3 regions of the Paenibacillus sp. FSL H3-0321 genome follow, and region 1 is predicted to be linked to each of the others. Evidence: riboswitches for the same ligand, from Rfam matches in the RefSeq annotation. Region 1 holds a riboswitch; each other region holds the start of a gene.
What was found. A riboswitch is a leader RNA that binds a small molecule or an ion and turns the genes downstream of it on or off. The one in region 1 is predicted to bind cobalamin.
Positions count from the first base shown of each region.

Region 2: it holds a riboswitch for cobalamin, as region 1 does, so the genes downstream of both, MHI45_RS28565 (energy-coupling factor ABC transporter permease) here and metE (5-methyltetrahydropteroyltriglutamate--homocysteine S-methyltransferase) in region 1, are expected to answer to the same signal.
Region 3: it holds a riboswitch for cobalamin, as region 1 does, so the genes downstream of both, MHI45_RS21045 (anaerobic ribonucleoside triphosphate reductase) here and metE (5-methyltetrahydropteroyltriglutamate--homocysteine S-methyltransferase) in region 1, are expected to answer to the same signal.

Region 1 is NZ_JBBODH010000001.1:1,785,713-1,795,837, reverse strand. Features, by position in the region: gene MHI45_RS07970 (sensor histidine kinase) at 1-426, shown strand, start outside; gene MHI45_RS07965 (PQ-loop domain-containing transporter) at 416-694, opposite strand; gene MHI45_RS07960 (MarR family winged helix-turn-helix transcriptional regulator) at 822-1,148, opposite strand; gene MHI45_RS07955 (ABC transporter ATP-binding protein) at 1,505-2,275, shown strand; gene MHI45_RS07950 (ABC transporter permease) at 2,250-4,199, shown strand; gene MHI45_RS07945 (DedA family protein) at 4,217-4,849, shown strand; gene MHI45_RS07940 (undecaprenyl-diphosphate phosphatase) at 4,921-5,781, shown strand; cobalamin riboswitch at 6,068-6,278, shown strand; gene metE (5-methyltetrahydropteroyltriglutamate--homocysteine S-methyltransferase) at 6,441-8,741, shown strand; gene MHI45_RS07930 (DUF1540 domain-containing protein) at 8,977-9,129, opposite strand; gene MHI45_RS07925 (DUF4349 domain-containing protein) at 9,538-10,125, shown strand, end outside.
Region 2 is NZ_JBBODH010000001.1:6,437,069-6,447,193, reverse strand. Features, by position in the region: gene MHI45_RS28605 (cobalt-precorrin-5B (C(1))-methyltransferase) at 1-1,025, opposite strand, end outside; gene MHI45_RS28600 (precorrin-8X methylmutase) at 1,314-1,988, opposite strand; gene cobK (precorrin-6A reductase) at 2,003-2,818, opposite strand; gene MHI45_RS28590 (sirohydrochlorin chelatase) at 2,824-4,062, opposite strand; gene cobJ (precorrin-3B C(17)-methyltransferase) at 4,059-5,633, opposite strand; gene MHI45_RS28580 (energy-coupling factor ABC transporter ATP-binding protein) at 5,778-6,641, opposite strand; gene cbiQ (cobalt ECF transporter T component CbiQ) at 6,712-7,503, opposite strand; gene MHI45_RS28570 (energy-coupling factor ABC transporter substrate-binding protein) at 7,487-7,783, opposite strand; gene MHI45_RS28565 (energy-coupling factor ABC transporter permease) at 7,783-8,547, opposite strand; cobalamin riboswitch at 8,811-8,999, opposite strand; gene MHI45_RS28560 (ArsR/SmtB family transcription factor) at 9,163-10,125, shown strand, end outside.
Region 3 is NZ_JBBODH010000001.1:4,722,732-4,732,856, reverse strand. Features, by position in the region: tRNA gene MHI45_RS21055 (tRNA-Thr) at 80-151, opposite strand; gene MHI45_RS21050 (MTH1187 family thiamine-binding protein) at 233-541, opposite strand; cobalamin riboswitch at 974-1,204, shown strand; gene MHI45_RS21045 (anaerobic ribonucleoside triphosphate reductase) at 1,540-3,525, shown strand; gene nrdG (anaerobic ribonucleoside-triphosphate reductase activating protein) at 3,522-4,037, shown strand; gene MHI45_RS21035 (ribonucleoside-diphosphate reductase subunit alpha) at 4,244-6,577, shown strand; gene MHI45_RS21030 (ribonucleotide-diphosphate reductase subunit beta) at 7,195-8,226, shown strand; gene MHI45_RS21025 (copper amine oxidase N-terminal domain-containing protein) at 8,712-9,593, opposite strand; gene ssuE (NADPH-dependent FMN reductase) at 9,945-10,125, opposite strand, start outside.

The DNA of each region.
Region 1 (10,125 bases):
ATCGTGCGCGGTGTGACCTCAGAACAAAAACGGCTGTTCATCCGCAAACGGGTGTTTCCGGCGATAGCGATGGACAGCGGCATAACCATCACCTCTGACGAGAAATGGCTGACGTTTGTGCTGACGCAGCTGATAACTAATGCTTTGCGCTATACGGTAGAGGAGGGGCGTGTAGTTCATTTTCGCGGATATCTTCAGGAGAAGGGCAGAGCGGTGCTGGAAGTCCGCGACGAAGGGGTCGGCATCCCGCCGGGGGATTTGCCGCGCGTCTTCGATGCTTATTTTACCGGTGTGAACGGCCGCAGCTTTCAGGAATCCACGGGAATGGGCCTCTATTTGGTGAAGCAGATCTGCAGCAAGCTGGGTCATGAGGTGGAAATTTCCTCCGAGGTGGGCAAGGGTACGGCAGTGCGGATTATTTTCTGAGCCGGGGCTGAAACCGCAGGATCAGAATAACGACAGCCGATACTACTGTTAAAGACATGGTGTTTGTGATGAAAAAAGCAAGTCCCACGCCTGTCAACACCAAGTTGACAGCATAAGTCTCCATTAAACCAATCCCCAGCAGCATCAATAAGTAGGACTTCAGGTTTAAGTCCGCAACCGATTTTGTCTTGAGAATTTGGATGATTTGCGGTAGCCAGCCGAGGGAAAGAATGACACCGCCGATCAGCTGCATAAGCGAAAAGAGCATGAGAGCACCTCACAGTTCCTTTTTGTACGTTGTATGCGCCGCGGGCGGAATGGGTTCTTTTCACCCCAAAAAAACCGCCGCCTCTGGGATGAGGCAGCGGGTCGTGCAGGAAGCCAGGCTTACGCCATCATTGCTGTTTCAGACGCAGCAACTGCTCCAGCAGCTCCTGCACCCTGGTGTCAGGGAACGACTGGGCCAGAACCTCGTTAACGGTCACCCGGGCCCGGTCCAGCTTGTCTTGCCCTATGGCAGTAAGCGAGGTATAGATGCTTCTGCGGTCATCATCACAGGTCTTTCTTTGGAGCGCGTTGCAGCCTTTGGCTTCAAAACGGCTGACCAGTCTGGAGACGGCGCTCTGGCTTAACCCGACCATCGACTCCAATTGCTGCAGCTTCAGTTTCTTCTCCGGGGCTTCGGAGAGAAACAGCAGCAGATAGAATTCTTTTAAAGACAATTGGTAGTTCTCCTGAAGTTTGGTTTCCAACTCATTTGCTACATTCATTTGTATATGGGTCAATGACAACCAGCTGGTTATCAGTTCATTGGCAAGAGTATCCTTCATTGCATATCACAATTCCTCTCCCGGCTATTTACCGACTCATGAAATTAAATATTCAACTATTATAGCATCATAGGCCCGTGGTTTGATAGATATAGAGGAATCGGCTGCAGCGTACCGGAATTCTGTCAACTCTATTCTGCTTACAATAATGTAAGGTGACTGTAAGTTTCAGAAATAGCAGCTGTAGTTTACAGTTTGTATAATGAAGACAATCCAAAACGATCAGGTGAACGAAGGAGCGGAAGCACTTGCCCATATTAGACGTCCATAATTTATCCAAAATATATGAGGGCAAGGTATCGATTCATGCGCTGAACCATATTCGTTTTGCCGTGGAGAAGGGTGAGTTTGTAGGTATTATGGGACCTTCAGGCAGTGGGAAAACAACACTGCTCAACGTGATCGCCACGATCGACGAGCCTACCTCAGGCGAGGTAATGATTAACGGCGGAAATCCGAATACGCTCGGGCGCAAGGACAAAGCACTCTTCCGGCGGAAGGAGCTGGGTTTCGTCTTTCAGCATTTCAATCTGCTTGATACGCTTACCGTAGAAGAAAATATCGTGCTGCCGCTGACGCTAACCGGGGTGCCGCTTCCGGAAATGGAACGCAGGCTGCAAGAGGTGGCTGAGCGGCTGGCCATCGGTCCGCTTCTTCATAAACGGACATATGAAATCTCCGGCGGGCAGATGCAGCGGGTGGCGATTGCCCGGGCAATGATTCACCGGCCGGCGCTGATTCTGGCCGATGAGCCTACGGGCAGCCTGGACTCCAAAACAGCGGCCGAAGTGATGAGTCTGCTGGCTGAAGTCAATGAAGCGGAAGGGTCCACGGTGCTGATGGTCACCCATGACGCAGTGGCGGCGAGCTTTTGCCACCGGGTCATCTTTATCAAGGACGGACGTTTCTACAGCGAGATGTACCGGGGCAGCAGCAGGCCGGCTTTCTTCCAGAATATCATCGACATGCTGTCGCTGCTGGGAGGAGCCAGCCATGACCTTTCGGCAGTTCGCTTATAGAAATGTAACGCGGAATAAGCGTAAATACGCTGCTTATTTTGTCAGTAGCGCATTTTCCGTAATGATCTTTTTTCTCTGTGCACTGTTTATATTTCATCCGGCGATTTCGGGCGATATGATCCTGGATACGGCGGCTGACACCATGATGGTGGCTGAGGGAATCATCTTTGTATTTTGTTCCCTGTTCGTGCTGGTGTCAGTCGGGTCTTTTCTGCAGTCCCGCAAGCTGGAATTCGGCATCCTGCTGATGCACGGCATGACGAAGCGGCAGCTGAACCTGATGGTTTTTTTGGAGAACATGATGATCGGCAGCTCCGCCATCCTCACCGGCACTTTGCTCGGTCTGCTGCTGGGCAAGCTGTTCCTGATGATTGGAGCAGGGTTCCTGGGCATTGGCCCGCTGGAATTTTATCTTTCCTGGCATGCACCGGTACTGACGATTTGCAGCTTTGCGCTACTGTTCATGCTGATCTCGTTAAGTACCTTTGCTTTTATCGGGAACGAGTCGGCGAGAGGTTTGTTTCAGCGCGGACGCAAAGGAGACAAGGAGCCGCGGGTATCTGCCTTGCTGGCGTTCGCTTCGGCCCTGCTGCTGCTTGGAGGCTATGTTCTGGCCGCTACCACGACCGCAGCGTCGGTGGAGAGAGTGATGTTTCCGGTGGTGGCCATTACAGTCGCCGGCACTTACTTGTTCTATACACAACTTAGTTTATATGTGGTTAGGATAATGAGGAAAGTCCGGCGGTTTTATTGGCATAAGACAAACATTATTACGCTCTCGGGCTTAACCTACCGCTGGAAAGACAACGGGCGGATGTTTTTTATGGTGACGATTGTTTCGGCGGTATCCTTCACCTCTGTCGGGGTATTTGCTTCTATTCATACACTCTCCAAAGAGCTGAAGCTGGACTATCCGGCAGCGGTCGGTTATGTGGCCAAGGGCAATGAGGCCGGGTCCGCTGCGGAAGAGGATTTAAGCGGGATAAAAGCGGAACTGGAGCGGTTGAATCTTCCCTATCGCTCGCTGGAGATCCAAATCAAATATGCGGAAGTAGAGTCTCAGACCGGTCCTGACCGTACAGAGCGTTTGCCGCTGATGGCTTACAGTGATTACAAACAGGCGCTCCAGCAAGCCGGATTTACCTCCCGCGAGCAGCCGCTACAGGGGAACGAAGGTCTGGTCATGATCGGTTCCCAGCGTGACCGCAGCCTGACCTCTGATCGGGTTCATGCCCTCTATAAGCTGAAGCAGGGAGTAGATATTCAGGAGATCGGATATACGGAGCATGTGCCGGTTGCTGAATATCTGCTGCCGGAGCTGGACGGGAGGGATGGCGGTGATTTTAGCGGAGTAGTCGTCAGTGACAGCTTGTTCTCCGCCATTGATCCCGTGCAAAGCGATTTGTATACCGGGTTCTATATGGATCAATTCCAACAGACGGTTGGCATTGCTTCGGGACTTGCGGATAAAGGAAAAGTGTCCTACGAGAGCAAATCCCCTTATGCCGTTGTGGTCAGCGGCACGCTGTTCGAAATTCAGCGGACGCTATACAGTACGATGCTGTTCGCTTCACTTTTGGTCGGCACCGTTTTTTTTATCGCCGCAGGCAGCTTTTTGTACTTCCGGTTGTACATGGATCTTGACCATGACCGGCTGCAGTATTCCACCTTGTCCAAAATGGGCCTGACCGACCAGGAACTGGACCGGACTGTGACCCTGCAATTGTCACTAATGTTCTTTGTTCCGGTGGGGCTAGCCATCCTGCACAGCTTGTTCGCCTTTATTGCGCTGCAGCGGCTGTTCTATCTGTCCATCGCTGCCGAAACGGGCGCGGTGCTTATCGGCTACCTGGCTGCGCAGGGGTTATACTTCTTCCTTATCCGCAGCCGTTATTTGCGCAATCTCAAAAAAAATCTCATCTGAACGCGGAGGAGCACGAAATGAAAACATGGATTACCGATTTTATGGAACAGTTCGGCTATCTGGGCATTTTTCTGATGCTGGCCCTGGAAAATATTTTTCCGCCTATCCCCTCGGAGGTAATCCTTCCGTTCGGCGGTTTCATGACAACCACTTCCGGGATGACCATCCCCGGCGTGCTGATCGCCTCAACGGCCGGCTCGCTGCTGGGAGCGCTTGTGCTGTACTGGATCGGCCGGATGCTGGACGTGAACAGACTGGAGCGGATTGTGGACCGCTGGGGCGGACTTCTCCGGATCAGCGGAAAAGATATCCGTAAAGCGGATGCCTGGTTCGACAAATACGGCTACTGGACGGTATTATTCTGCCGGATGATTCCGCTGGTGCGGAGTCTGATCTCCATTCCTGCCGGAATGTCGGGGATGAAATTCGGATTATTCATGCTGTTTACGACGATCGGGACGCTCGGCTGGAATGTGCTGCTTATTCTGCTGGGTGCTGCGCTGGGAGAATCCTGGGAGGATATTGGCGTGTACATGGAAGCTTACTCGAGTGTCGTCTACGTATTGATTGCTGTGGGAGTTGTTGTGGGTGGTGTGCTCTATTTCCGCAAACGCCAGTCCGGTAGAAAACCGGTAGATACCACGGATTAATTTAATACACAGGTTTCTCAGAACATTTAAAGCCTCGCAAAGGGTGAGGTCAATAAAAGGAGGGGATCAATATGGAGCTGCTCACTATCATGAAAGCCATCATTCTGGGAATTGTAGAAGGATTAACTGAATTTGCTCCGGTATCCTCGACCGGCCATATGGTAATCGTGGATGATATGTGGTTGAAATCCCAGGAATTCCTCGGAAAATATGCAGCAAACACGTTCAAAGTAGTCATCCAGCTGGGGTCGATCCTGGCGGTAGTCATCATTTTCCGCAACCGGTTCATCGACCTGCTGGGTCTCAAGCGGTTCAGCCGCAAGGAGCTGACGGCGGTGCCGGAAGGACAGCCTCCGGTGGAGACGGAAGGCCGGCTGAAGCTGGCGCAGGTCATTGTGGGACTTATTCCTGCAGGAATTCTCGGGTTTCTGTTCGAGGATTACATCGACGAGCATTTATTCTCGACGTCGACGGTGCTGATCGGTCTGGTCATTGGTGCAATATTCATGATTTTTGCCGACCGGTTCGCCCCCAAAAAAATCAAGACAGAGAGTGTTGACCAAATTACATATAGACAGGCGCTATCGGTAGGTTTGATCCAATGCTTGTCGCTCTGGCCCGGCTTTTCACGCTCCGGATCGACCATCTCAGGTGGAGTGCTGCTGGGTATGAGCCACCGTGCGGCTGCCGATTTCACCTTTATTATGGCAGTGCCGATCATGGCCGGTGCGAGTCTGATTTCACTGGTCAAGAACTGGCAGTATTTTACGATAGATGCCCTGCCGTTTTTTATTGCCGGGTTCATTAGTGCCTTCCTGTTCGCGCTGCTCTCTATGAAGTTTTTCCTGAAGCTGATCAACCGGATCAAGCTCATGCCGTTTGCGATTTACCGTCTCGTTCTTGCCGGGGTAGTCTACCTCGTCTGGTTCTAAAAGACAGGCTGAAATAGTCCGTTGATTGCTATCATTTATCGAAAAGGAACCGGGTGTACCTCCTTGCCAAGGACGGTGCAGCCGGTTCTTTTTGCTGTATACCAAACGTTCTGCTGAAGCTGCTTCTTGAAGAGAGGCTGTGAGGGAATGTGCGGCAGAATCCCCGCAAAATGAGCCTGTACGGCACCAGCTATAGGGAATGTGTATAACGGGAATACCCGTAAATCTGTTGCGGATAAGGTATCGGATTCAGTATGATGGCATCAGATTACGGGATGAATACAATTTGCAAATATCGGAGACAGGCGCCAGCCGGAGCATCAGAAAGGCCCGGAGGCTTAATAGGGAAATTCGGTGACAAGCCGATGCGGTCCCGCCACTGTAACGGAAGAGTTCATAGCAGCCCATGTCACTGGCCATCTCTACTTCGCCGGGAAGACTTGCTGATGGATGCCGACGCCGCTAGCCAGGAGACCTGCCTGTCTCAACAGCACTGCAGTACCTACGGAAGATAGGGAGGTGTTAAGACGTTACCCATTGGCAGCTCATGGGCGTCTTTCCCTGCGGCCTGGTTAGGGAAGACGCTCTTTTTTATTGATAACGACTGAGATCATTAACTAAAGCTTAAGGCATTTACTATAGACAAGGGAGTGACTGTAATGACAAACAACATCAAGACGAGCAGCCTCGGTTATCCGAGAATCGGAAAGAACCGGGAGTGGAAAAAGACGCTGGAGGCTTACTGGAGCGGCAAAATCAATGAAGAAACCTTCCGCGCGGAAATGGCCGGGATTCAGCTTCAGCACCTCAAGACACAGCAGCAGGCCGGGATCGCACTGATTCCTGTCAATGATTTCACCTTTTATGACCATGTGCTGGATACCGCTGCTATGTTTGGCATTGTTCCTCCGCGTTATGCCTACGATGGCGGAGACATTCCGCTCGATCTGTACTTCGCCATGGCGCGCGGCAATTCGGCCGCCCCTGCCTGCGAGATGACCAAATGGTTCAATACGAATTACCATTATATCGTGCCGGAAATCGGCGGGCAGACTCCCCGCCTGATTGAGAATAAACCGCTCGCTGCCTACCGTTTCGCCAAAGAGCAGGCAGGTATTGAGGGCAAGCCGGTTATAGTCGGGCTCTATACCTTCCTGAAGCTCTCCAAGGGATTCGCTGCGGATCAAATTGCAGAGGTTGCTGCCCGTTTCCTGCCGGTGTATGTGCAACTGCTGCAGGAGCTGCAGCAGGAAGGCGTGGCTTGGGTACAGATCGACGAACCGGCAATTGTGACCGGATTAACCGGGGAAGAAGTTGAACTGCTGGGAACTATCTACAGAGAGATTGCTGCAGCAGTGCCTGGACTTCATGTCTTGCTGCAGACTTACTTTGAAGCCGCAGAGCCGCTGGAAGTGCTGCTGAAGTTGCCTGTGCAGGGCATCGGATTGGACTTCGTCCATGACGGCGGGGCCAATCTGGCCTCGATCCGGCGTCTGGGCTGGCCAGAGGACAAATGGCTGGGAGCGGGCATTATCGACGGGCGCAATATTTGGCGCTCCGATCTGGATGCCAAGCTTGAGCTGGTCCGCGCACTGAAGTCCCATGTGCCGGACGAACGGCTGATCCTCCAGCCATCCTCCAGTCTGCTGCATGTGCCTGTAACTGTTCAAGGCGAGGACAAGTTAAAGCCTGCGGTACGGCAAGCGTTGGCCTTCGCCGACGAGAAGCTGGCGGAGCTGAGCCTGATTGCAGCAGCGGCGGGCGAGGATGGGCAGGTCTATGCCGCAGCGCTCGCCGAGAGCCGCGAGGCGCTGAAAGTGTTCCGCGCCCTGCCGGAACGCGGGCGCCAGGATGTGGCTGAGCAGGTGCGCAGCCTGGATAAGCTGCCGGACAGCCGCAGCTTGCCCTTCGCGGAACGCGTAAAGGTGCAGCAGCAGAAGTGGCAGCTGCCGCTGCTGCCGACAACGACGATCGGCAGCTTCCCGCAGACGCCTGAAGTGCGCCAGGCCCGGCTCAAATGGCGTAAGGGCGTCTGGAACCAGGAGCGTTATGACGGATTTATCCGCCAGCAAATTGCAGATGCGATTACTTTTCAAGAGGAGCTCGGGCTGGATGTGCTCGTGCACGGTGAATTTGAGCGGACGGATATGGTTGAATTCTTCGGCGAGAAGCTGGCAGGGTACCTCTTTACCAAAGGGGGCTGGGTCCAATCCTACGGTTCACGTTGTGTGAAGCCGCCGGTCATTTATGCCGATGTTGCGTTTACCGGCCCTATGACCGTGAAGGAAAGTCTGTACGCCCAGTCGCTCACCAGTCTTCCGGTAAAAGGGATGCTGACCGGTCCGGTGACCATTCTGAACTGGTCGTTTGTCCGTGATGATCTCAGCCGTGAAGAGGTGGCTAACCAGATCGCCCTTACCTTACGTTATGAGGTTCAGGCGCTTGAGGAAGCGGGAATCGAGATGATTCAGGTGGATGAACCGGCGATCCGTGAAGGCCTGCCGTTAAAGGCTGAAGATCATGAGCATTATTTGAGCTGGGCGGTAAGATCTTTCCGTATCGCTACCAACTCTGTGAAGGCGACCACGCAGATCCATACGCATATGTGCTACAGTGAGTTCAATGACATGATCGGACCGATCTCGGCGATGGATGCCGATGTAATCTCCATCGAGACCTCGCGCAGCCATGGGGAGCTGATCGTCAGCTTTGAAGAACAGGAGTATGACAAGGGAATCGGTCTTGGTGTGTATGATATTCATAGTCCGCGTGTACCGAAGGTAGAGGAAATGACACAGGCTATTGAGCGGGCGCTGCGTGTGCTTGATGCCGGACAGTTCTGGATTAATCCGGACTGCGGCCTGAAGACACGGGGCTGGGAAGAAACCGGAGCGGCGCTGCGCAACATGGTGCAGGCTGCCGTGATTGTCAGAGAGAAGAGCGGAGCGGTCAGCCGCTGATACGTCCGTTATACCGGGCGCACATTTTCCCAGTGATCCGTAGGGGGGCTGAATATCCCGAGGAAGTCCAGCTAGGGTCGGCATATATACTGTAAAAACCAATCCGGGGTATTCCACCCCGGATTGGTTTTTTGTGGCGATCTTTTTAGCAGAAACACTTGATAATAATTCTCATTCTTGATAGAATGGGAAACAGAAAAGAAGGAACCGTGGAGGGTCCCTTCTACGTTTAACCTTATTTACTTTCGAAAGTTTTGCAGTCTGTTTCTTCAGACTGTGTAGGCTCTTTGGAGCTGTGATAAGCAACAAAAATGGACTCAGCGTTGCATTTGTTCTCTTCAGCCCAATAGGTGCAAGAGTTCACTGCGCACAATACGTCTTTTGCCATGAGGGTTCACCTCCCCTTATAGTGGATTGGCAACATGATTAGAACGTTGTGATTTGTCCTGTTCAGCAAGGTGGAGCTTGTCCGAACAGAACCATACCCTTATTCCTTGTGAATAGAGGGTATTTGGTGTTTCACTGTCTTTTCAGACACGATTATTGTAGCAAATAAAGCCTCCTTTCGCAAACAGGATCATTCAGCATTCGAATGATCCTGTTTGCGATGTAAACGGTGTTAAATTTGGGAATAAACATCAAAAAAGGTTCGGAATTCTCCAATCTCCTGCAACCTTCCAGCTTTTGGAACGTCAAAATAAATAACGCGGAAGAGACTCAGAGATCAAAGGGCCTTTCGCCGGAGTGTTTTATATAGAAGAAGCTGAAATTCCACTACACTTTTGGAGGAATGAGAATGCGAAAATGGGGTCTGCATTACTTTTTATCTTTATTGGTTCTAGCAGTTGTGCTGGCAGGCTGTGGTTCAGGCGACGACAGCAACTCGGCTGCTGATCAACTCAGTGCGAACACCTTCTCTGAGGGAGGGGCGGCAGATTCAGTACCTGCGGCTGCTTCGGTTCAATCGAAGGAATCTTCGGCGGAGTCTGCTACAGTAACAGCAGGCGGACAGGATCAGAAAACCGATGCGAACAAGACGGGGACAGCCAAGAATCTAGGTACAGAACAGGGTGCTGAACAACCTTCCGGATTTACCGGGAGCGATGTTGCAGCCGGACTGAACAAGAAGCTGATCTACCGGGCCAACCTCAATATGGAGGTAAAGGACTATGCCTCAGCGCAAAGTGATGTACGGAACATGATTACTTTGGCCGGCGGCTATATTATTGAATTCTCGGAGAATATGTCTGAATACGAGAAGGGCGGGACCTTTATTCTGAAGGTGCCGGCTTCCGGATTCGCCTCTTTTCTGGATAATCTGGAGAAGATCAAGAATGAAAAAATTCAGCAAAGCATCACCGGGCAGGACGTTTCAGAAGAATAT
Region 2 (10,125 bases), 4.7 Mb from region 1:
TTCATGTGAATCAGGCAATGTCTGCAGGCATGAAGGCATAATTGTTCAAAAAAAGTGTAATTCCCGGCCTCCGTCATCATGTCCACAACCTGTGAAGCCGTATTGGCGGCAGCAATCTCCTGCACCAGTTCGTCGTCAGCCCCGGCTTCGGACGCTACTTGGGACAGGAAACCGAAATCAACCGGCGCATTTTTCGAGTGAATCAGCATGGCTCCCTGTGCTACTTTGGAATATTTGCCCGCCATGCCGACAAGCGTCACCTTGCTGAATCCAAAGGCTTTGGCATGGCCGAGAGAGAACCCCACGTATTCGCCCATCTGTATAAAAGCTTCCTCCGGAAGCTCCGGGAACATTGCCATGGCATATTTTTCACTGCTGCCGCCGGTAGTGAGGATCAGCCCCCTGTTACCCGTAGCAGCTGCAACCGATATGGCCTGAACCACACTCGCCTTATAGGCTTCAGTGGAGAACGGCGTAACCACTCCCCTTGTGCCAAGTATCGAAATACCGCCTACGATGCCCAGTCGCGGATTGAGTGTCTTGAGCGCAATGGCTTCGCCTTCGGGCACACTGATTACCACCCGCAGTCCCCGGGCGGCGCCATGCTCTTCCAGCACCTCGGATACAGCTTCCAGAATCATACGACGGGGCACCGGATTAATCGCGGCTTCTCCTACCGCTACCGGCAGCCCCGGCTTCGTTACTCTGCCGACGCCCCGCCCGCCGTCAATCTCCACACCGGGATGTTCCAGCCAACTGACAGTGGCCTCGATCCAGGCCCGGTGAGTGGCATCCGGGTCATCCCCGGCATCCTTCACCGTGGCACAGGTTGCCATGAAATTATCCTGTCGCTGCCATCCGGTCAGTTCGAAGGTATGCCGGAATCCCGCCGGCAAGTAAAGCTCCACGCTCTCCGGCGCATCGCCTGTGATCAGCAGGAGTGCCGCGCCTTTGGCTGCGGCGGCAGCACAGGCGCCGGTGGTATAACCCCGGCGCATAGGTTTTGAAGCAGTCTCCTCGGTCATGCCGATCCCTTCTTTGCTGTATGTTATGGGTCTCTGTTGATACCGGTAATTGCTGTACTTGCTTGACTCACTAGATTTTAACTTAGTGCTTCTACGTGCTTAGTGCTGCTTCTTAGTGCTTACTTGATGCTTCTTTTTACTTGTGGTCTGTGGATGTTCTACTCTCTGTTTGGCTCTCATTAATTCGCTTCTTCTTGTCTTAGCTTGGCTAGTCTTGGCTTGTTTCTGCTTAGTTCCCGACTTCTATGATTATTTATTCTTTATTCGTATAAAACCCTACCTTTACTGCTACCGTCCAGATTCCTGTTGCTCAGTATCCTGCCGGACAGCCAGCAGGCTTAAGGCATTCACCGCTGCTACAACGACCGTACTGCCGCCTTTGCGGCCTATGTTCGTAATGTAGGGAATATCCAGCTTGCGCAGCTCATCTTTGGATTCGGCAGCGGATACGAAACCAACGGGCATGCCGATGACGAGTCCGGGCTGGGCCGCTCCTTCTTTTACCAGACGAATCAACTCCAGCAGCGCCGTGGGCGCATTGCCGATAACATATATCCCGCCGGGAGCTTCCTTACAAGCTTTGCGCGTCGCGACAATCGCCCGGGTCGTCCCCAGCATTTTGGCTTCTTCGATGACATCCGGATCGGAAATATGCACCCTGACATCTCCGCCGTATTTATGTATCCTTTCCTTGGCGATACCGGCCTCTACCATCCGCACATCGGCAATGATCGGCTTGCCCTGCAGAATGGCAGCTATACCCGCTTCAATCGCCCGGGGATGAAACACCAGACTCCGCCCCAGCTCGAAATCGGCAGATGCGTGGATGATCCGCTGCACCACCGGATACTGTATAGCGTTAAAATAATGTACTCCCAGTTCCTTCGTGATCATTTGAAAGCTCAAGCTCTCAATTTCCTGCGGCTGCACCGTCAGCGGTTTGAAATCCGTTCCAAAGTCCAAGCCCATTCCCCTTTTCATAATTCAGTAGATGTTTCCACATCTTTTCGCTCACGCCCCGCCAGTACTGCTTTTACCGCATAAGCTATCTCATCCATTGCATGATAGACACTGCCAAAATCACAATAAGGCGTGTCCGGACGCGTTATCAAAATAACGTAAAGCCCCATATCCAGCGCAGCATGCAGCTTCTCATCAAGAGATCCCTCTGCCCCGCTCTCCTTAGTGATCATGACCTGCGTGCCGTATTGTCTGTACATCGCTTCGTTCATTTCCCTTGAAAAAGGTCCCTGCACCCCAATAATATTCCGCTGTTCTATCCCAAGCGCAAGGCATTTCTCGATGTTCTCCAGGCAGGGAAGCAGCCTGACCGTCAGGCGCACCTCCGGATCGCTGAGCAGCCGCTCCGCAAAAATGTCCAGTGTTTTCCCACCGGTGGTCAGCATGACCGAGCCTTTTAATTGTTTTGCTTTGCGGGCCGCAGCTTCATAAGAATCTACACAAATCAACCGGGGATGACTGTCATAATGAAGGCTTCTCCGCTCGTAGCGAAAATAGGGCAGCCCCAGCGCTTCCGCAGCGGCCATTGCATTGGCATGGGCCTCAAGTGCAAAGGGATGGCTTGCGTCTACTACAACACTGTAATTCCCCTCCTGCAAAAAGGAGATCATCCCCGGCTGGTCCAACCTGCCAACCGCAGTCCGTATTGCGGCTGCTTTAAGCCGCTCCGCTGCACTTGGCGTTACGACAGAAGCCACCAGCGGCAGTCCGTAACATGACAAGGTCACCGCTAATTCCCGGGCATCACTCGTTCCGCACAACATAAATATCATAGCGTTCAGAATTCCTTCGGCCCGTTAGCTGAAGATACTGCCTGTACTGAAAGGTCCTGCCCAGGCTGTGTCTTGCCGTCCGTATCCATCTCGGAGTGATGCTCCTGTTCATGCTGCCCGCTGCAGCACTGATGCCCATGAGCCGCATGATTACGGCCACATTGCCCGTACTCCTGGTTATGGTGTTCTCCGTGATGATGATGGTGATGGTGATGGAGGTGATGCCCATGCTCGTGATTATGCTCTTCCCCATGATGATGGTGGTGCCCGTGTCCCTCTTCATGGCCTTCCTCACCATGGTGGTGGTGATGGTGGTGTGCGGCCGCCTCAACACGGTATTTGCAGTTATCGCAGTTGGCGAAGGATTGGCCTTCCAATGTCTCTTCAATTCGCTCCGCAAGCATGTCGGACAGCAGCGGGTGAGAACCAAGGTAACTGCCTTGCTCAACCTCGACCTCCGGATGCCCGGCAGCGAACTGCGAGATGATATCGGAAAACTGCTTCATCAGTACTCCGGTGAAAAGCAGGTACGGCAGCACCACAATTTTACGCGCACCCAATGCCAGACAACGTTCCAGCCCCTCGGGCAGCGAAGGTTTGGCAATCGCGATAAAGCAGCCCTCTACGCTTTTATAAGCAGTCCTCTCCCACAGCAGGCGGGTCAGCTTATAGAAATCACTGTTGGCATCAGGATCACTGCCTCCACGGCCCATAACAAGAATAATGGTGTCTTTGTCCTCCACTTTCGAGGTTTTCATCTCAATTGCAGCAGTGCCTGTATTGCCAGCTACGGAGTCAGAAGGTGCTTCCCCCGGACCCGCATCATTCGCATTCTCCCCCGATGTCAGCATCTTGTCTTCCGGCTGGGCCGGCTGTCTCCACGCAGTTGCTTCTGCGATCCGGTCCAGCAAAATATCCACCGCCCGCTCCTGCACGCCAACCGGACGTCCGTACACAAATTCCACGCCGGGATACTTTAGCTTCGCCTGGTCCATGGCCAGCGGAATGTCCAGCTTGGAATGGCCAGCCGCGAACAAAATAATCGGCACCACGAAAACCGTCGAAGCGCCTCCTTTTACACAAAGCTCTATGCCCTCAGCAATCGAAGGCGAAGCCAGTTCTATAAAGCAGGTTACAAGGGTCAGCTCCGGCTTGCGGGCGGCAAGCTCACTTGTGAATTTCCGCAGCTCCTCGTTGCCCTCCGCTACCCGGCTGCCGTGTCCTACGAGCAATACTGTTTTCATTCGTTGTGGCCCCCATGCTGAAAAAATGTATAAAACCGTTCATTGATTTTGCCCTGCGAACCGTATCGCAGGGCAATCGCTGTAACTGCGGCTATGAGCTCTTCTTCATCCATTCCTTCGGCGACGAGACTGCCTGCATGCGGGCCTCGTCCCGACTTCTTCCCGCCAAGGTACAGCTCGAAGCTGCCCTTGGAGTACACTACGCCGATATCCTCCAGCACGGCTGAGCTGCAGGCCATGCCGCAACCAGCTACACCGATCTGAAGTTCCCGCGGCACCGGCCGTCCGTGGAGCAGCTTATGAAGGCGGATAGCCGCATTAAGCCCGTCTTTCTTTCTTAATTCACAGAAGCCGCACGTCTTCACTTTCACAAAATCCCCCGGCAGGCTCACATTCAGCCCGGCCTCTGCCAGACGGTACGCCTTATCCTCCTGCTCAGCCCCACTGCTGCGCAGCAAAAAATGTCCGTCCCGCGTATACACCAGCTGACCTTCATCGCCTGCAAGCTCCGCAAGCAGCGCCATCTGGGTGCCGCTATATCCGTGGCTGCCAAGTGCCGGCGAAACCTCCAGTTCGGAGGCTTCGAATTGCACCGCCGGCGAAACGGCGGAAGCAAAAGCCTTGGGCAGCTCCGTCCGGGCCGCTGCAGAAGCAGCTCCGCTCTCCGCAGCCGCCGCGCTGCCCATAGGGCCAGCAGCGTTATTCACCTCTGCTGCGGCCTCTGCGGCAACCGCTGCCGCAGCCAGCGACCACGGCTCTGCCGCTGTCCGCAGCCGCTCATGCGGCTTCAGCGCCTGCGTCTCGGCGCCAAGACTGTACTTGCGCTCATAGCCGCGCGGCGTCACCATCAGACCTTCATAGACGGTAGTCGCAGAGTTGCCGACCACAACTGTGGAGAGCATGCCGATCTCATGCTCCAGCATATCCTGCAGCGTAGTTACAACCGTCTGCTGGCGGTCACGGTAGGCGCTTTTGACAATGCCGACCGGCGTGGACGGATCGCGGTAGCGAAGCAGAATGCTGCGGGCTTCCTCAATCTGCCGCGTCCGTTTGCCGCTGCGCGGATTATAGAAGGCAATTACAAAATCCGCCGCACCCGCCGCATCGACACGCGCTGCGATGCTCTCCCACGGCGTCAGATGATCGCTCAGGCTGATCGTGCAGGCATCATGCATAATCGGCGCTCCCAGCAGTGAAGAGCAGGACTGGATCGCCGATATTCCGGGAATCACCTCAACTTCCACACCGCCCGCACGTTTCCAGCCCCGTTCGATCAGCACCTCGTACACCAGTCCGGCCATCCCGTACACACCTGCATCCCCACTGGAAATGACCGCAATGCTCTGTCCCGCTTCCGCCCTGCGCACCGCTTCCTGGGCCCGGCTAACCTCTTCGGTCATACCGGTACCGACAATTTCCTGATGCTTCAGCAGCGGCTTGATCAGCTCTACGTAGGTGTTATAGCCGATGACAGCTTCACTTTCCTCAAGCGCAGCCAGTGCGCGGCCTGTAATATGCTCCAGGGCACCGGGGCCAAAGCCGATAATCAGCAGCTTTCCTTGTTTCTTCATCCTTTTTCCCCCGTCCACAAAATAACCTGATTTCATGCTTCCCTTCTGCTTGCTACAACGCTCTATATATAGCAGATGCTTCTGCCCAATCAGGTACATTCACATCTGTCATTGACGCGAACCTTCTTTTACATTTCAAACTCTCTAAACCCTTATATTTCCAGACTCGCTAAACAGCTGCTTCAGAATGGCTTTGAACTCTTCTGCATTCCGGGGAGCAGTCTGCCCGGCAGTCAAACGGCCGGGCAGGCTATGCCATAAATCGGCGAGCAGCGGCAGGTCAAGGCCGATCGCCCGAATGTCTTCCCCGTCTGCAAAAATATCCTCCGGCGATCCGGCTGCCCGGCAGACGCCTTTATCCAGCACGATGATCCAGTCCGCCCAGCGGTAGGCCAGATTCATATCATGCGTCGCCATGACCACCGTGGTGCCCTTGGCATAAATGCTCTCAAGTCCCGCAAGCAGCTGTCTCTCGGAGAGCGGGTCCAGATAGGAGGTCGGCTCATCCAGCAAAATCAGCTCTGGCTCCATCGCCATGACCCCTGCGAGCGCCGTGCGCTTTTTTTGGCCCAGACTGAGCTGATGAACCGGCTTGTCTTGCAGAGCCAGCAGATTCAGCTGCTCCAGCACTTTCAGACAGCGCTTCTGAATAGCGGCCTCATCCATGCCCGTCCCCCGCAGTCCGAAAGAAATATCCTCGATAGGCGTACTAAGAATCAGCTGCTGCTCGGGGTCCTGAAAGACGAGGCCCACGCGGCGGCGCAGGGCGGCCAGCTCTTTTTTGGAATAGGTTAGCGGGGTACCGCCCTGCAGCACCTTGCCTTTCTGCGGACGCAGTACGCCAACGGCATGCAGGAACAAGGTTGATTTGCCGGAGCCGTTGTGGCCGAGCACTGCTGTTTTTCGTCCTTTGGGGATGGAGACAGTCAGCTCCCGCAGCGCAGGTTCCGCCGTGTCCGGATAACTGTAGGCGACCCCCTCAAAGACCAGGCTATATTCGTTATTCATTGCAATCTCCTTACTCTTAGTTCAGTCTCCACTTTAACTCCTGCCGTTGGCCGCTTCCCCAATCAAGAAATCACCAGCTCCGCAAGATCCATAGCTGAGCCAGCAGCAGCAGGAAAATACCGGCGCAAGCCTGAACCGTGAATCTGCGCGGCACCGGGCGTGACACGTACGGCGGTAAAATGATCTCACCCATGTACCCCCGGGTTATCAGCCCCTGTGACAGCCCATAGTAGCGGTGCATCGTATTCGCAAACAGCGAGCCCGCCATTCCCGCAACTTCACGCAGTTTGGCCACCCGTCCTCTTCTGCCGCCGCGCAGCCGCCGGGCCAGCATCATTCCATGTGCTGTATCGCTCAGCAGGAACAGAAAACGGTACATAATCAGCATGAGCTCCAGTACGATCTGCGGCATCCGCAGCCTGCGGAGTACCTGCAGCAATTCTCCGAACGGTGTTGTAAATATGATAAAAAAGCAGCAGGTCAGGCAGGCCAACACGCGCGCCAGCAGCAACCCTGCCCGGTGCAGTCCCTCCGCTGTAATGTATAGTGAACGAGTCGAAGCCGGGAGCTGCAAGGACATTAACGCCTCACCGGCAGTTGGATGGCCAATTTCAAGCAATAGTGCCGGCAGGCTCAGACAAAAGAACAAAAGTGCCGTACCAAACAGCAGGCCGTAGGCGCGCAGCGGGATTTTGGCGTACAGGACGCACCACACGGTCATCCAGCCCGCAATCACAAGCTGCAAGGCCGGATGAAGCGCATAGGAAAGGATGAACATGACTGCTGCGAACAGGCCTTTCCACATCGCGGGCAGCTGCCTCAGCGCATTGCTGTAGGATAACGCATCAATTCTTCTGATCATTAAGCTTGCGCCGGTCCTGTCTGCCTTTCAGCAGGCCGATGGAATAGCCAATCACTCCGGCCCCGATCGCCGCCTGCAGCGCGAACAGCATGCTTTCCGTTTCGCCAGGCAGCTCCGTCAGCGGTTTGAACCACGGCTCATAACCGGGATCAATCTCTGTAATTACACCCTCTGCGGCATCATCAGCCCCGCCGAATTCCCCGTTCACCAGCAGCAGAGGCAGCACCACCAGCAAAATCACCGCCAGCAGCATCAACCCATTTTTCCACTTATTGCTCATCACAGACTTCCTCCCTTGGTTTGCCGTTTCAGCAGCGACAGCTCATTCGGGTTGTAGGATTTCAGCCAGTTCCAGAGCAGCACGGTCAGCAGCCCCTCGCTGATGGCGAGCGGAATCTGCGTCACGGCAAAAATACCGCCGAACTTAATCAGAGAAGCCAGCACACCCCCGTCTGCCGCCGGAAAAGCCACTGCAAGCTGAACCGAGGTCACCACATACGTCATGAGATCAGCCACTGCCGCCGCCATAAAGACTGCCAGCTTTTCACGCCCATTCACCTTCATTAGCAGCTTATAGACCGCATACCCGGCAAAAGGACCGGCCACCGCCATCGAAAATGCATTCGCTCCGAGTGTCGTTATCCCCCCGTGCGCCAGGAGCAGCGCCTGAAACAGCAGCACAACAGACCCGATTACGCTCATCGGCAGCGGCCCCAGCATTACAGCACCAAGTCCCGTTCCTGTAGGATGGGAGCTGCTTCCGGTTACGGAAGGCATTTTGAGTGCCGACAAGACAAAGGTAAATGCACCCGCCAGCCCAAGCAGCAGCTTCAGCTCCGGGTTGTCCTTGGTCATTTTCTTCAGCTTAAGGACTCCAAGGGTAAAAAACGGCAGAAACGCCACCCACCAGAATACGGCCCAGCCTACCGGCAGAAAACCCTCCATAATATGCATCGCGTTGGCCGTGCCCGGCTCATTCAGCAAAAAATAAAAGGTAAATCCGGCAATGAGTGCAGCAAAACTCCAAAACTTGCGTTTGTTCATCCTTTTCCCTCCATGGATTCGTCATTTTGTGCCGCATCAAATCAAAAACTCCCGCCCCGGGGGGTGGGAGTGCTATGTACGTCATCAGATATGTAAGAGATGGTGGTACCGCTGCAACATCGCGGAGAATTCGCAGAATTGTAATGTGGGGGAGCTGAAGCTGGCACTTGCTCTGCACCAAATCTTCAAAATCCACCGTCCCCAAAACTGCATGCCTTCATCTCTTTAACCAATTCGTACACCGCTCCTATCCGCGTAGAGTCGTGGTGCGCGCAAACAAGGTAGGTCTCCTGGCTCGGGATCATAACGCCTTCCTTCGTCTTCCCCGGCTGTTTGCCGAGTGACATGCTGAAGTTCAGCTCTTCCTTACAGTGGCGGGACCGCTCGGGATTTGCACCCGATTCCCTGTTACCCCTTGTAGTTACAAGGGCACCTTGTCTTATCGCTAATTTATCCTGTACATTATAGTGGACTTCGCCGGGTGGTGTCTGTGATAAAAGTGGAGCGGCAAAGTTCTCCAGCACACCATCCGGTGAACCCAACGGGTTGTAAGAAAGCCATTTAAGTAATATAATTATTAACTATATAACTTGAATCCGGAGGCGTACCCAGAAAATGAAACTTGATCTTACCGAAGATTCCCTGCCGGTGTACGAGGCGCTCTCAAGCGCTGTACGTCTGCGAATGCTGCAGCTGCTTGCTGTTCAGCCCATGAATGTAAAGGAATTGGCGGGAGCGGTCAAGCTGAGCAGCGCCATTATGACAATGCATGTTCGTAAGCTGGAAACGGCCGGACTGATCCGCACCCATATGGCTCCCGGACGAAGCGGACTGCAAAAGATTTGTTCTCTTGCCGCTGAAGGGGTGGAGATTATCTTCCCACTCCAGGCCAAAGCAGAGCGCAAGGGTCACCGGAAAGAAATACCGGTCGGACATTATTCCGATTTTGAGATAGAGCCAACCTGCGGGCTGGCCACTACCGAGCATATCATCGGCAGCTTCGACGATCCCCGTTATTTCTGGGATATGGAGCGGATGAATGCCGGAATTCTCTGGTTTGGCAAAGGTTATGTCGAATACAAAATACCCAACTTCCTGTTGTCCAGCCAGCAGCCGGAGGAGCTCATCATTACGATGGAGATTGCCTCCGAAGCACCCTCAACCAATAATAACTGGCCTTCGGATATTGCGTTTACGCTGAATGGCCAGAAGCTCGGGTTTTGGACTAGCCCAGGCGATTACGGAGACAGCCCGGGGAAATATACCCCTGCCTGGTGGCCGGCGTACACCAATCAATACGGCCTGCTCAAGCAGCTGCGCATTACCCCAAAAGGAACCTATATGGACGGCTTAAAACTCTCAGACATTACGCTGGAGCAGGTTGCAATCCGCAACAAGCAGTGGACCTTCAGGCTCTCGGTGGAAGAGGATGCCGAACATATCGGCGGGCTCACCTTATTCGGCAAAGGCTTCGGTAATTACAACGAGGATCTGGTCATAGAGCTGTTCTATACCGATGGATTCAATGGTGCTGACGCGGATAAAAGGGATGCAGCAGCAGGTGCTGACAATGGGAAT
Region 3 (10,125 bases), 2.9 Mb from region 1:
GGTAGAAGAATGGTAGAAGAACATAAAAGGCGCAGTCCCCGAAATACCGGAAAACCGCGCCACACAAAGGTTTTAAGGATGCTGGTGAAGGGAATTGAACCCCCGGCCTACGCATTACGAGTGCGTTGCTCTACCCCTGAGCTACACCAGCTTAAAGCATTTTTTCTGTCAAACAAAAAATATTATACAACTTCCAGCCAAAAACGCAACCTTTTTTTACAACATCTGGGCTTCAATTCTCCTCCAGCTTACGTTCAACGGACTGCAGCTTGCTGCGGCTTGTAGACGGCTTGTCGCGGCGGTCATCAATCTTCAGCGACGTGGATACCCGCTGCGCCCCGGCAGCGAAAGGTGACTCATGCAGCGCTTCTACGGCAGCGAGAATCCGCGGGATCGGCCCTTCGATAATCGTCCCCATGGATGTAAGCTCATAAGTGATTCCTTCCACTCCCCTGAGCACACGCTGCATATCGGCCACATAGCTGCTAAGGCTCGTGCTGCCTGTGCCGATCGGAATTACGGTTACTTCGCCAATTGCCATCCTGAATCCCTCCTTAATATGCTGTAAAGCAAAACCCTTTATGGAAACTTCCTCGTGGTAACTCATTCCGGACTATAAGCCTAAAACTCCTGATACATGTCTTCAGCCTATTCTTATTGTAGCAACTCCGCCGCACACCCACAAATCGCCGTGAGGATTGTTGCACGATTTAACACCATCCGTAACCCTTCGTCCCCCATATTTCTCCGTTAGGCATTCCAGTGTCACGCTCACTATATTTATGGAGTCTTTGTGGCATCTTTTAAGACAATTTATGAATTTATCCAGACACTTTTTGCACCCAACTTGTGGATTACCTGTGGACTAACTGTGGATCATTTGTGAGTAAAACCGCAGAACCCGCTCCCCGCGCGGAGTTTCAAAAAATGGTTTACAAACACAACATATTGGGTTATTTTTATCTAACGACAACAAAATATAGTGGAAACAGGTGTTTCGCTCTTTCAAGCGAGCTGAAGCTTAATAGGGAAACGCGGTGCAAATCCGCTGTGGTCCCGCCACTGTAACCGGATGCCTGCAGGCTTTCTGAAGCCCGCGAAGCAGCGTCTACCGGCAATAGCCACTGAGGGGCGGTAAAGCTCTCGGGAAGGCGCTGGAAGATTCACCGGAAGCCAGGAGACCTGCCTGTTTCGCCGACACCATCATTCATGCCTGCGAGGACCAGGTGAGGTGTCCGCAATGCGGCCTGCACAAGCAGACATAGCCTTCCCGTGTTTTAAGGAGCCAAGGCTGCCGATACCTGAAGGCGATAAACCGTTATCGCCCTCAGGTATCGGCTTCTGCGGAATATATAAGAACAGGACAGAGATTACCCCTGTCCCCTGCTTATATGTTCATCAAGACAACCGGCAAATATCCTTTAAGGATATTTCGTACGCATTCGGGCATTTCCCGCCTCCTCGGCGGGAGATGCTTTTTTACTGCTATCAGGAAGTATATACTTCGTTCTTACTATACCGAGGGGAGAGAGCTAGACAATGACGCTGCTGGAGAAACGGTACAACGGTGGACAAGCTGCACAGGAAGTTCTTTTGGAGGAAGTTATTCATTTGGGACGGGATATTATCGACAGCCGGGATTTGGATCTGCTGCGCGAGAATGCCAATTTGAACGGAGAAAGCTTCTCCGGCAAAATGAGCAAATTCGGCAGTGAATATTCCAAGTGGTATGCCCGCAACTTCACGATGCCGCCACAGCTCGTGCAGGCCATTCAGGATAATGTCGTGTACGTCCACGATCTGGATCAATACGCCATCGGAACGACCAACTGCATCTTCATCCCGTTTGAGCGCCTTCTCCGCGAAGGCTTCAATACCGGCAACGGCAGTGTCCGTCCTCCGAACTCAATTATGACCGCAATGTCGCTGGTGGCGATTATTTTCCAATCCCAGCAAAATGCCCAGTACGGCGGCGTATCCGCCAATAAACTGGATTACGACCTTGCCCCATACGTGACCAAATCCTTCGCTAAGCTGTTCCGCAAGGGACTGGAATACTTTGAAGAAGGACAAGCCGGTGATCACCTCGGCGAAATCACAATGAGCCGCAGCGATCTGGCGGAGCAGTACCCGCGCGCCTTCCGCTTTGCGCAGAAAGAGACCGAAAGCGAAACACTACAGGCAGCAGAGAGTATGATACATAATCTCAATACGATGTCCAGCCGTTCCGGCGGACAGATTCCTTTTACCAGCATCAACTATGGCACCTGCACCTCCCCCGAAGGCCAGCTTGTGATCAGCTCCCTGCTGACCGCCACCATGAACGGCCTCGGCAGCGGAGAAACACCGGTGTTTCCGATCCAAATCTTCAAATGCAAGCAAGGCGTCAACCAGCAGCAGGGCGATCCGAACTATGAGCTGTTTCTTAAAGCAGCCGAATGTTCCGCACGCAGACTGTATCCGAACTTTGCCAATCTGGATGCTCCGCTCAACATGCAATACTATGATCCGGCTGACCCGGACACTGAATTTGCTACGATGGGCTGCCGCACCCGGGTGCTGGGTGACCGTTTCGGACGCGATCACTGCTCAGGCAAAGGCAATCTGTCCTTCAACACCCTTAATCTGGTCCGTCTAGGCCTTGCTCACGGCACTGTGACAGGCCGCCGTCTTGCTCCCGACGAGGAAGGCTTCTACGACGACCTGAATCATTATATGGATATTGCGCTGGAGGGCCTGCTGCACCGTTTCCGGATCCAGGCGGCCCAAAAAGCCAAAGCCTCCGATTTCATGATGCGCGAAGGCGTCTGGGAAGGCGGCGAGCAGCTTGCTCCAGAGGACAGCGTAGGCGATCTGCTGAAGCACGGCAGTCTGTCGCTCGGCTTCATCGGTATGGCGGAGTGCATGAAGGCCATGTACGGCAAACATCATGGCGAGGACATGGAGGTCCATGCCAAAGCACTCGCCGTTGTCCGCCATATGCGTGAGTACTGCGACCGCAAGAGCGAAGAACTTGATCTTAACATCACGCTGTTTGCAACACCTGCCGAAGGTTTGTCCGGCAAATTCACCAAGGTGGACCACAAGGTGCTTGGCTCAATTCCCGGCGTAACCGACCGCGAATATTATACGAACTCCTTCCACATTCCTGTGTATTACGAGATCAGTGCGGCCAAGAAGATTAGCCTTGAGGCCCCTTTCCATGAGTACTGCAACGCCGGAGCCATTTCCTATGTGGAACTGAACGGCAATGCCCGCAGCAACCCGGCGGCTTTTGTCAAAATCATCCGCTACGCGCTGGAGCAGGAAATCAGCTATTTCAGCATTAACCACCCGATTGACCGCTGCTCCGGCTGCGGCTATGAAGGGGTTATCGGCACGAACTGCCCTTCCTGCGGCGCGCATGAGCATGACACCCATATCCGCCGCCTGCGCCGGGTAACCGGATATTTGACCGGTGACTACCAGACCCGCTTCAACGCCGCCAAGCAGGCCGAAGTAAGAGACCGCATCAAGCATCTATGAATATTTGCGGCTACTACCCGGAATCAATTAATGAGGGAGAGGGCATGCGGGCCGTCCTCTTCCTCAGCGGCTGCCGCCACCGCTGCCCGGGCTGCTTCAATCCGAAAACGTGGAATTTCAATTTCGGTGAAGTGTTCACCCTGGAGCGGCAGCGTGAGATTATCGCTGAAATTGCTGCTAATCCGCTGCTGGACGGCCTGACGCTGGCCGGCGGGGACCCTTTTTTCTCGGCAGAAGAGGCTGCGGGCTTTATCCATGAGCTTCGCGCCGTACTGCCGGATTTCTCAATTTGGATTTATACCGGTTATACGTATGAAGAGCTGACGGCTTCTCCGGGCTCGCCGGAATGGAATCTGCTGGCCTTGTGCCATGTAGTGATTGACGGACGATTTGTAGAAGAGCTTAAAGATACTACCCTTCCCTACCGGGGAAGCAGCAACCAGCGGATTATCGACATTCCGGCCAGCCTTGCCGGCAAGGAAATCATCCATTGGCAGCCTGCTGTACTTTAGCTTCTTGGAAATATAAATTTCATGGTATACTTTAAGCTTCTGTTTTCCGCAGACTCGGATTCTAGCACGCGATACGATCTATCGCCTGTTTCGAAGGCAGCTTTGAAATGTCGGCTGAGCCGCCATTTCCTGGCCGCTTTCTGCGCTATAATATATCAATTTTTAATATTGAAAATTAAACCCAAATACGAAAGGATGAATCCCCTATGCCAGAACTCGTAGTGAAACCCGACAACCGCCAATTGGCTTTTGATCAAATCCGCCTCTCCGTTTACGCCGACCGTATCCTGAACGGCCTTGAGCAATTAAGCAAAGAAACCTTGCTGCGCGGGGTGCAGTCCAAGCTTCGCCGGAGTGAGGTCAGCGGAGAAGAAATCAGTAGTGCCTTCACCATGAGCGCCCTTGAGCTCGTAACCAAAGAAGAACCGGACTGGAAGTTCGCTGCTGCCCGCTCGCTTTTGACGACCCTATACAAAAAAGCCGCAGTTAACCGCCGCTATAAAGCATACCCGGATGAGCCATACGGCGAATTGTACCCGCTGATTTCCGATCTGGTGAAGAAGGGCATCTACCGTGAAGAACTTCTGACCCACTACACCAAAGAACAGATTGCCGAGCTTGGCAGCTGCATTGATTATACACGCGACCTGCTGTTCGATTACATCGGCTTGCTTACCCTGTCCGACCGTTACCTGGCCCATGACTTTGACGGGCGTGTGATGGAGCTTCCGCAGGAGCGTTATATGATTATCGCTATGTTCCTCATGCACACAGAGCCGGAAGAGAAACGTCTGGATCTGGTCAAAGAAGCCTACTGGGCGATGAGCAACATTTATATGACGGCTGCAACGCCAACGATGTCCAACGCTGGTAAAAAGGTTGCCGGACAGCTCTCCAGCTGCTTCATCGACACCGTCGACGACTCGCTCGAAGGTATCTTCGACTCCAACACCGACGTAGCCCGGCTGAGCAAAATGGGCGGCGGCATCGGCGTCTACCTCGGCAAGGTGCGGGCCCGCGGCTCCGATATCCGCGGCCACAAGAACACCAGCTCCGGCGTTATCCCATGGATCCGCCAGTTGAACAATACCGCCGTCAGCGTCGACCAATTGGGTACCCGCAAGGGTGCCGTTGCCGTCTACCTCGACGTCTTCCATAAAGATATTCTCGCCTTCCTCGACCTGAAGCTGAACAACGGCGACGAGCGGATGCGCGCGCATGACGTGTTCCACGGCGTCTGCCTGCCGGATCTGTTCATGGAGGCCGTAGAAGCGCGCGGCCACTGGAACCTTTTCTGTCCGCATGAGGTGAAGAAGGTAATGGGCTGGAAAGATGAGAACGGCCGCGCACTCGGCCTTGAGGATTTCTATGACGAAAAGCTTGGCCAAGGCGCATTCCGCGACAAATATGCCGAAGCTACCGCCAATCTGGAGCTGTCCCGCATTACGGTTCCGGCCATCGACATCATGAAGCGGATTATGAAATCACAGCTGGAAACCGGCACACCTTACATGTTCTACCGCGATACAGTGAACCGCTCTAACCCGAACCGGCACCAGGGGATGGTCTTTTCCTCCAACCTGTGCACGGAAATTATGCAGAACCAGTCGCCAACGGTCATTGAGAGTGAAGAGCTGGTTACCAAAGACGGCCAGACCCGGATCATTATCTCGAAGGTTCCCGGCGACTTCGTAGTCTGCAACCTGAACTCCATCCACCTGGCACGCGCCATCCCGGCCGGAGTGCTGGAGCGGCTGGTGCCGATTCAGGTACGCATGCTCGACAACGTCATCGACATTAACAATATCGAAGTGCTGCAGGCGCAGTACACAAACAGCCAATACCGTGCAGTTGGCCTCGGTACCTTCGGCCTGCATCACCTGCTGGCGCTGGAGGGCATCCGCTGGGAGTCCGACGAAGCCGTGGAATACAACAATCACCTGTATGAGCACATTAACTATCTGTTGGTACGCTCCAGCATGGAGCTGGCCCGCGAGAAGGGCCGCTATCCGAAGTTTGCCGGCTCCGACTGGGATACCGGAGCCTACTTCGACTCGCGCGGTTATACAAGCGGCGAGCAGGAAGGCAAATATGTGACAACTGAGCAGTGGCGTGAGCTGCAGCAGGAAGTAGCGAAAGACGGCGTACGCAATGCCTGGATGTTCGCGATTGCTCCAAACGGCTCGACCTCGATCATCGCCGGCTCCACAGCCAGTATTGATCCTCTGTACGAGCTGCTCTCCTACGAGGAGAAAACAACCTACAAGATCGCCAACCCGGCACCCGATCTGTCCGAGAAGACGATTTGGTACTACAAAACGGCGTTCCTGATTGACCAGAACTGGTCGATCCGCATGGCCTCAGCCCGCCAGCGCCACGTCGATCAGGGCCAGAGCTTCAATCTGTACGTGACGCCGGACATCAAGGCCACCGATTTCCTGAACCTGCATCTGAACGCCTGGAAGGGCGGACTCAAGTCGACGTATTATGTGCGGAGCCGTGCATTAACCATAGAAGAGTGTGAATCTTGCGCGAGCTAAGCCTTTCATTCCAATTTTAAAACCCAGCGCAATAACCGTCACTGCGAGGAATGTTTAGATCTCCGGCCGCTGTTATACTCAGATTTCTTGATTTATACCGCATTTACGGTTGAAATCCGAGTATAAAGGCGAACGCTAACGCTCCTCCAATTCCAAACTTCCTCTCCGTGACTAAGCGCTGGTTTTTAAAGTAAGCATTCACCAGTTAGCTGCGCGAACGTTGTCCCAATATCAAGATTGGCGGTTGACCAATTCAGGCTTTCTCTTCCTTGTTCAATGCGCAGTATGCCATTTTTTACCTATTTTTAATCAATAACGGGAATTCCTGCCGCTACCTGTGCCCCTGGATTGAAAATCCCACAAGGAACAGGAATTCTGCCCGCTAAGTTTTCACAAAAGGGCTCTATTTGATAAACAGCCCATAATAGCGACATGAATTCCCTCTATAAGCATAAATAGAACCATTCATACAAAATTACCGGGTGACTTTCCCGTTACCCCCTTAGGAGCCAGGAAGCTTGCTCCCCCTCTCCATTTGGAAGCCCGCTTCCGGCGAGAGGGCATGTCGGCGGAAACCTTTCACCAGTTAGCTGTGCAAAATATAGGAGGGAAACAAAATGCAACTGCAAAAGATTTTTAATACAGAAGCGCCGAATATGTCTACCCGCATCATTGACGGGGAATGCTCGGGCATTCTGAACTGGAACGATATCCGCATGCCGCATATGTATAAGCTGTACAAGGTGCTGCTGCTCAACCACTGGATCGCCGATGAAATTCCGATGTCCAAGGACGCCCAGCAGTTCCCGATGCTTGAAGCTGAAGAACAGCGTGTGTTCAAGATCAACATCTCCCTGCTCGCGGTGCTGGACTCCATGCAGACCATGTTTGTGGGCGACGTAAAGCGGTATTTTACCGACTCTTCCCTGGAGGCGATCTCCGCGATCATCGGACAGCAGGAGGTTGTGCACAACCAATCCTACTCCTACGTCCTCTCTTCCATCGTTTCGGACAGCGAGCAGAAGGAAATCTTCGAATACTGGAAACATGATCCGGTCCTGCTGGAGCGCAACCAGTTCATCTCCGATATTTATCAGGAGTTCCGCGACGAGCCGTCGAAAGAAACCTTTTTCCGCGCGCTGGTAGCCGATCTCATTCTGGAAGGGATTTTCTTCTACAGCACGTTTGCTTTCTTCTACAATCTGGCCCGTGACCAGAAGATGATGGCAACCAGCCAGATGATCTCCTACATCCAGCGCGACGAGAACCAGCATTGCTACTTCTTCGCGGAAGTGTTCAAGCAGCTGCTCGCGGATTTCCCAGAGCTCAACACTCCGGAGAATATGGATTACGTGTACCGCACCATCGACCGCGCCGTAGAGCTGGAAACCAACTGGGGTCACTACACACTCACCAACGTGCGCGGCATTGACATGAACGAGCTGAGCGATTATATCAAATACACAGCTAACAAACGCCTGACCCTGATGGGCATGGAAAAAGCCTATAAAGGCGTGGACGTCAACTGCATGCCATGGATCAAGCCTTTCTCCGACGAAGCGCTGAACGCCACCAAAACCGATTTCTTCGAAGCTAAGTCGCGCAATTACGGCAAAGTCGGCGACGACAACGGGTTCGACGATTTGTAAGTGCGGCGAAATGGCGGGCTACGCTAATCTAATGCAGAATGTGCACTAGATTAACCTGATCTCAGCCCAAAAAGACCATCTGCTGTATTTCGTGCAGTCGATTGCCTGAAAAAAGCCATTTTGAGCCGGATGAGCCTTAATTCTGCTGTACAAAATGCAGTCAAATTCGATTAGTGTCTGAAACGCGGCAATTCTGCTGCACAAAGTGCAATCCTCCTATGTTTCCTGCCCTTTCCGTCCTTCTTTGATCCAGCCCACAACGCTCCGCGGGCTGCGTAAAACAAATAACAAGAACGTAGAGCGCCTTGGCCGGGGTGCTCTAGTTATCGGCGGGAGTAGCGGTCCAGTAGCATGATCCTGTTTCACTGCTCTTTCCCTATTGTTCTCCAGCCCACTAACTTCCTGAAGTTTACGGAATAGAAAACTTAAAACATAAAAAAAGGACGTCCCTTATTGCTCAGGACGTCCAAAATGAAGTAAAAAATCTATTTAATTTGATCTTTCCTTACTTCACCGGAAATAGGTACAATAATATCCGCTAATACCGTATGACCTTTGGGTAAAGCTTGCGTTACCGACTTTTCAGCCCCTACTCTACCATATGTGACACTATGATCCACACGTTCTTGTAAAAAATAATATTGTGTTTTGTCTTCCGGCGGCCGTTTTCCTTTTTCTTCCGTTTTCTCCCCTGAATCTTCTTCTACACCTTCCCAAACTAAATGTTTAACATCATCCTTAATTTCATAGTAAGTATATAAATTTCCAACAACATAATAATATCTCAATGCTTCTCCTTCAGGAAAGATATACTGATAATAAACGCCTTCCTCGGTATTATGAAGCGTATTTTCATCCTTAGAAGGAAGGTCTACAGCGATTTTACGTGCCGCAACCAAATCCGTACCTTGATACAGCTTGTTATATGTTTCTACTTGATCAGCACTCCGGATAATGACAGTATTTTTGTCCGCCTTCCACTCCACCTCTGCTTTAAGGGCTTCGCTGATGAAGCGCAAAGGCACAACAACACGATTCTTGTTCAATTGAGCAGGCATATCCAAAGTAAGAGTTTTTTCTCCATAAGAAGCTTCTTTTTGACCGATCGTAAGTACAAGCTTGTCTTTGGTCCCAGGAGTATTGACAGTCACCGTTTTCTTACCAGCATTCCAGACTAAATTGAGTTTCAGCGGCTTTAAGGAAGCTAAAGAAACCATAGTTCGCCCTGTGACGGAAACGGGTGGAGCATCTGAATTAACAACCTCACTATTGATCACCAATTGAATCGCTGGTGCAGCAGAAAGCGGGATAGCAAATGTTAAGAGCATACTTAAAGTAAAAAAAAATGAAAGAAAAATTTTTTCCATACTTAACTAACCTCCAATAATTTGTAATTACACTAAATTATAGACGTTCCAAACAAGAAAAGTTTTGTATTCCAAGAAAATATACTGCGTGACGTTACGCTATTTAATATAATAAGCATTTGTTACAAAATGCTTGATAAGTGCCGGGAAGCACCACATTTTAGGAGGAATACTATCGTAGCCAGTATTGATTATGCTAAATTCGCTAAAATCCACCCTACTACAGGAAGATACACCAATCAAGATTTTTAACACCGCGTAACCTTACCAATATAAAAGAGCTCCTTCTATCCACCGGATAAAAGGAGCTCTTTGGTATTATAGTACGAGAGGCATAGTTAGCGCAGCCGGTTACTCTCCGGCCTTGCGGGCCGCTTTATGCGCAGTCTCTTCCGCCAGCTCCACCAGTACGCTGTTCAGCCGCAGCTTGAGTTCCTCGGCCAGTTCAACTATCCCCTGATCACTCCGCACAGCCTGTGAGTCCACGGCATATACGCCGCCTAGAATATGCCGCGCGCCGAGCACGGACAAT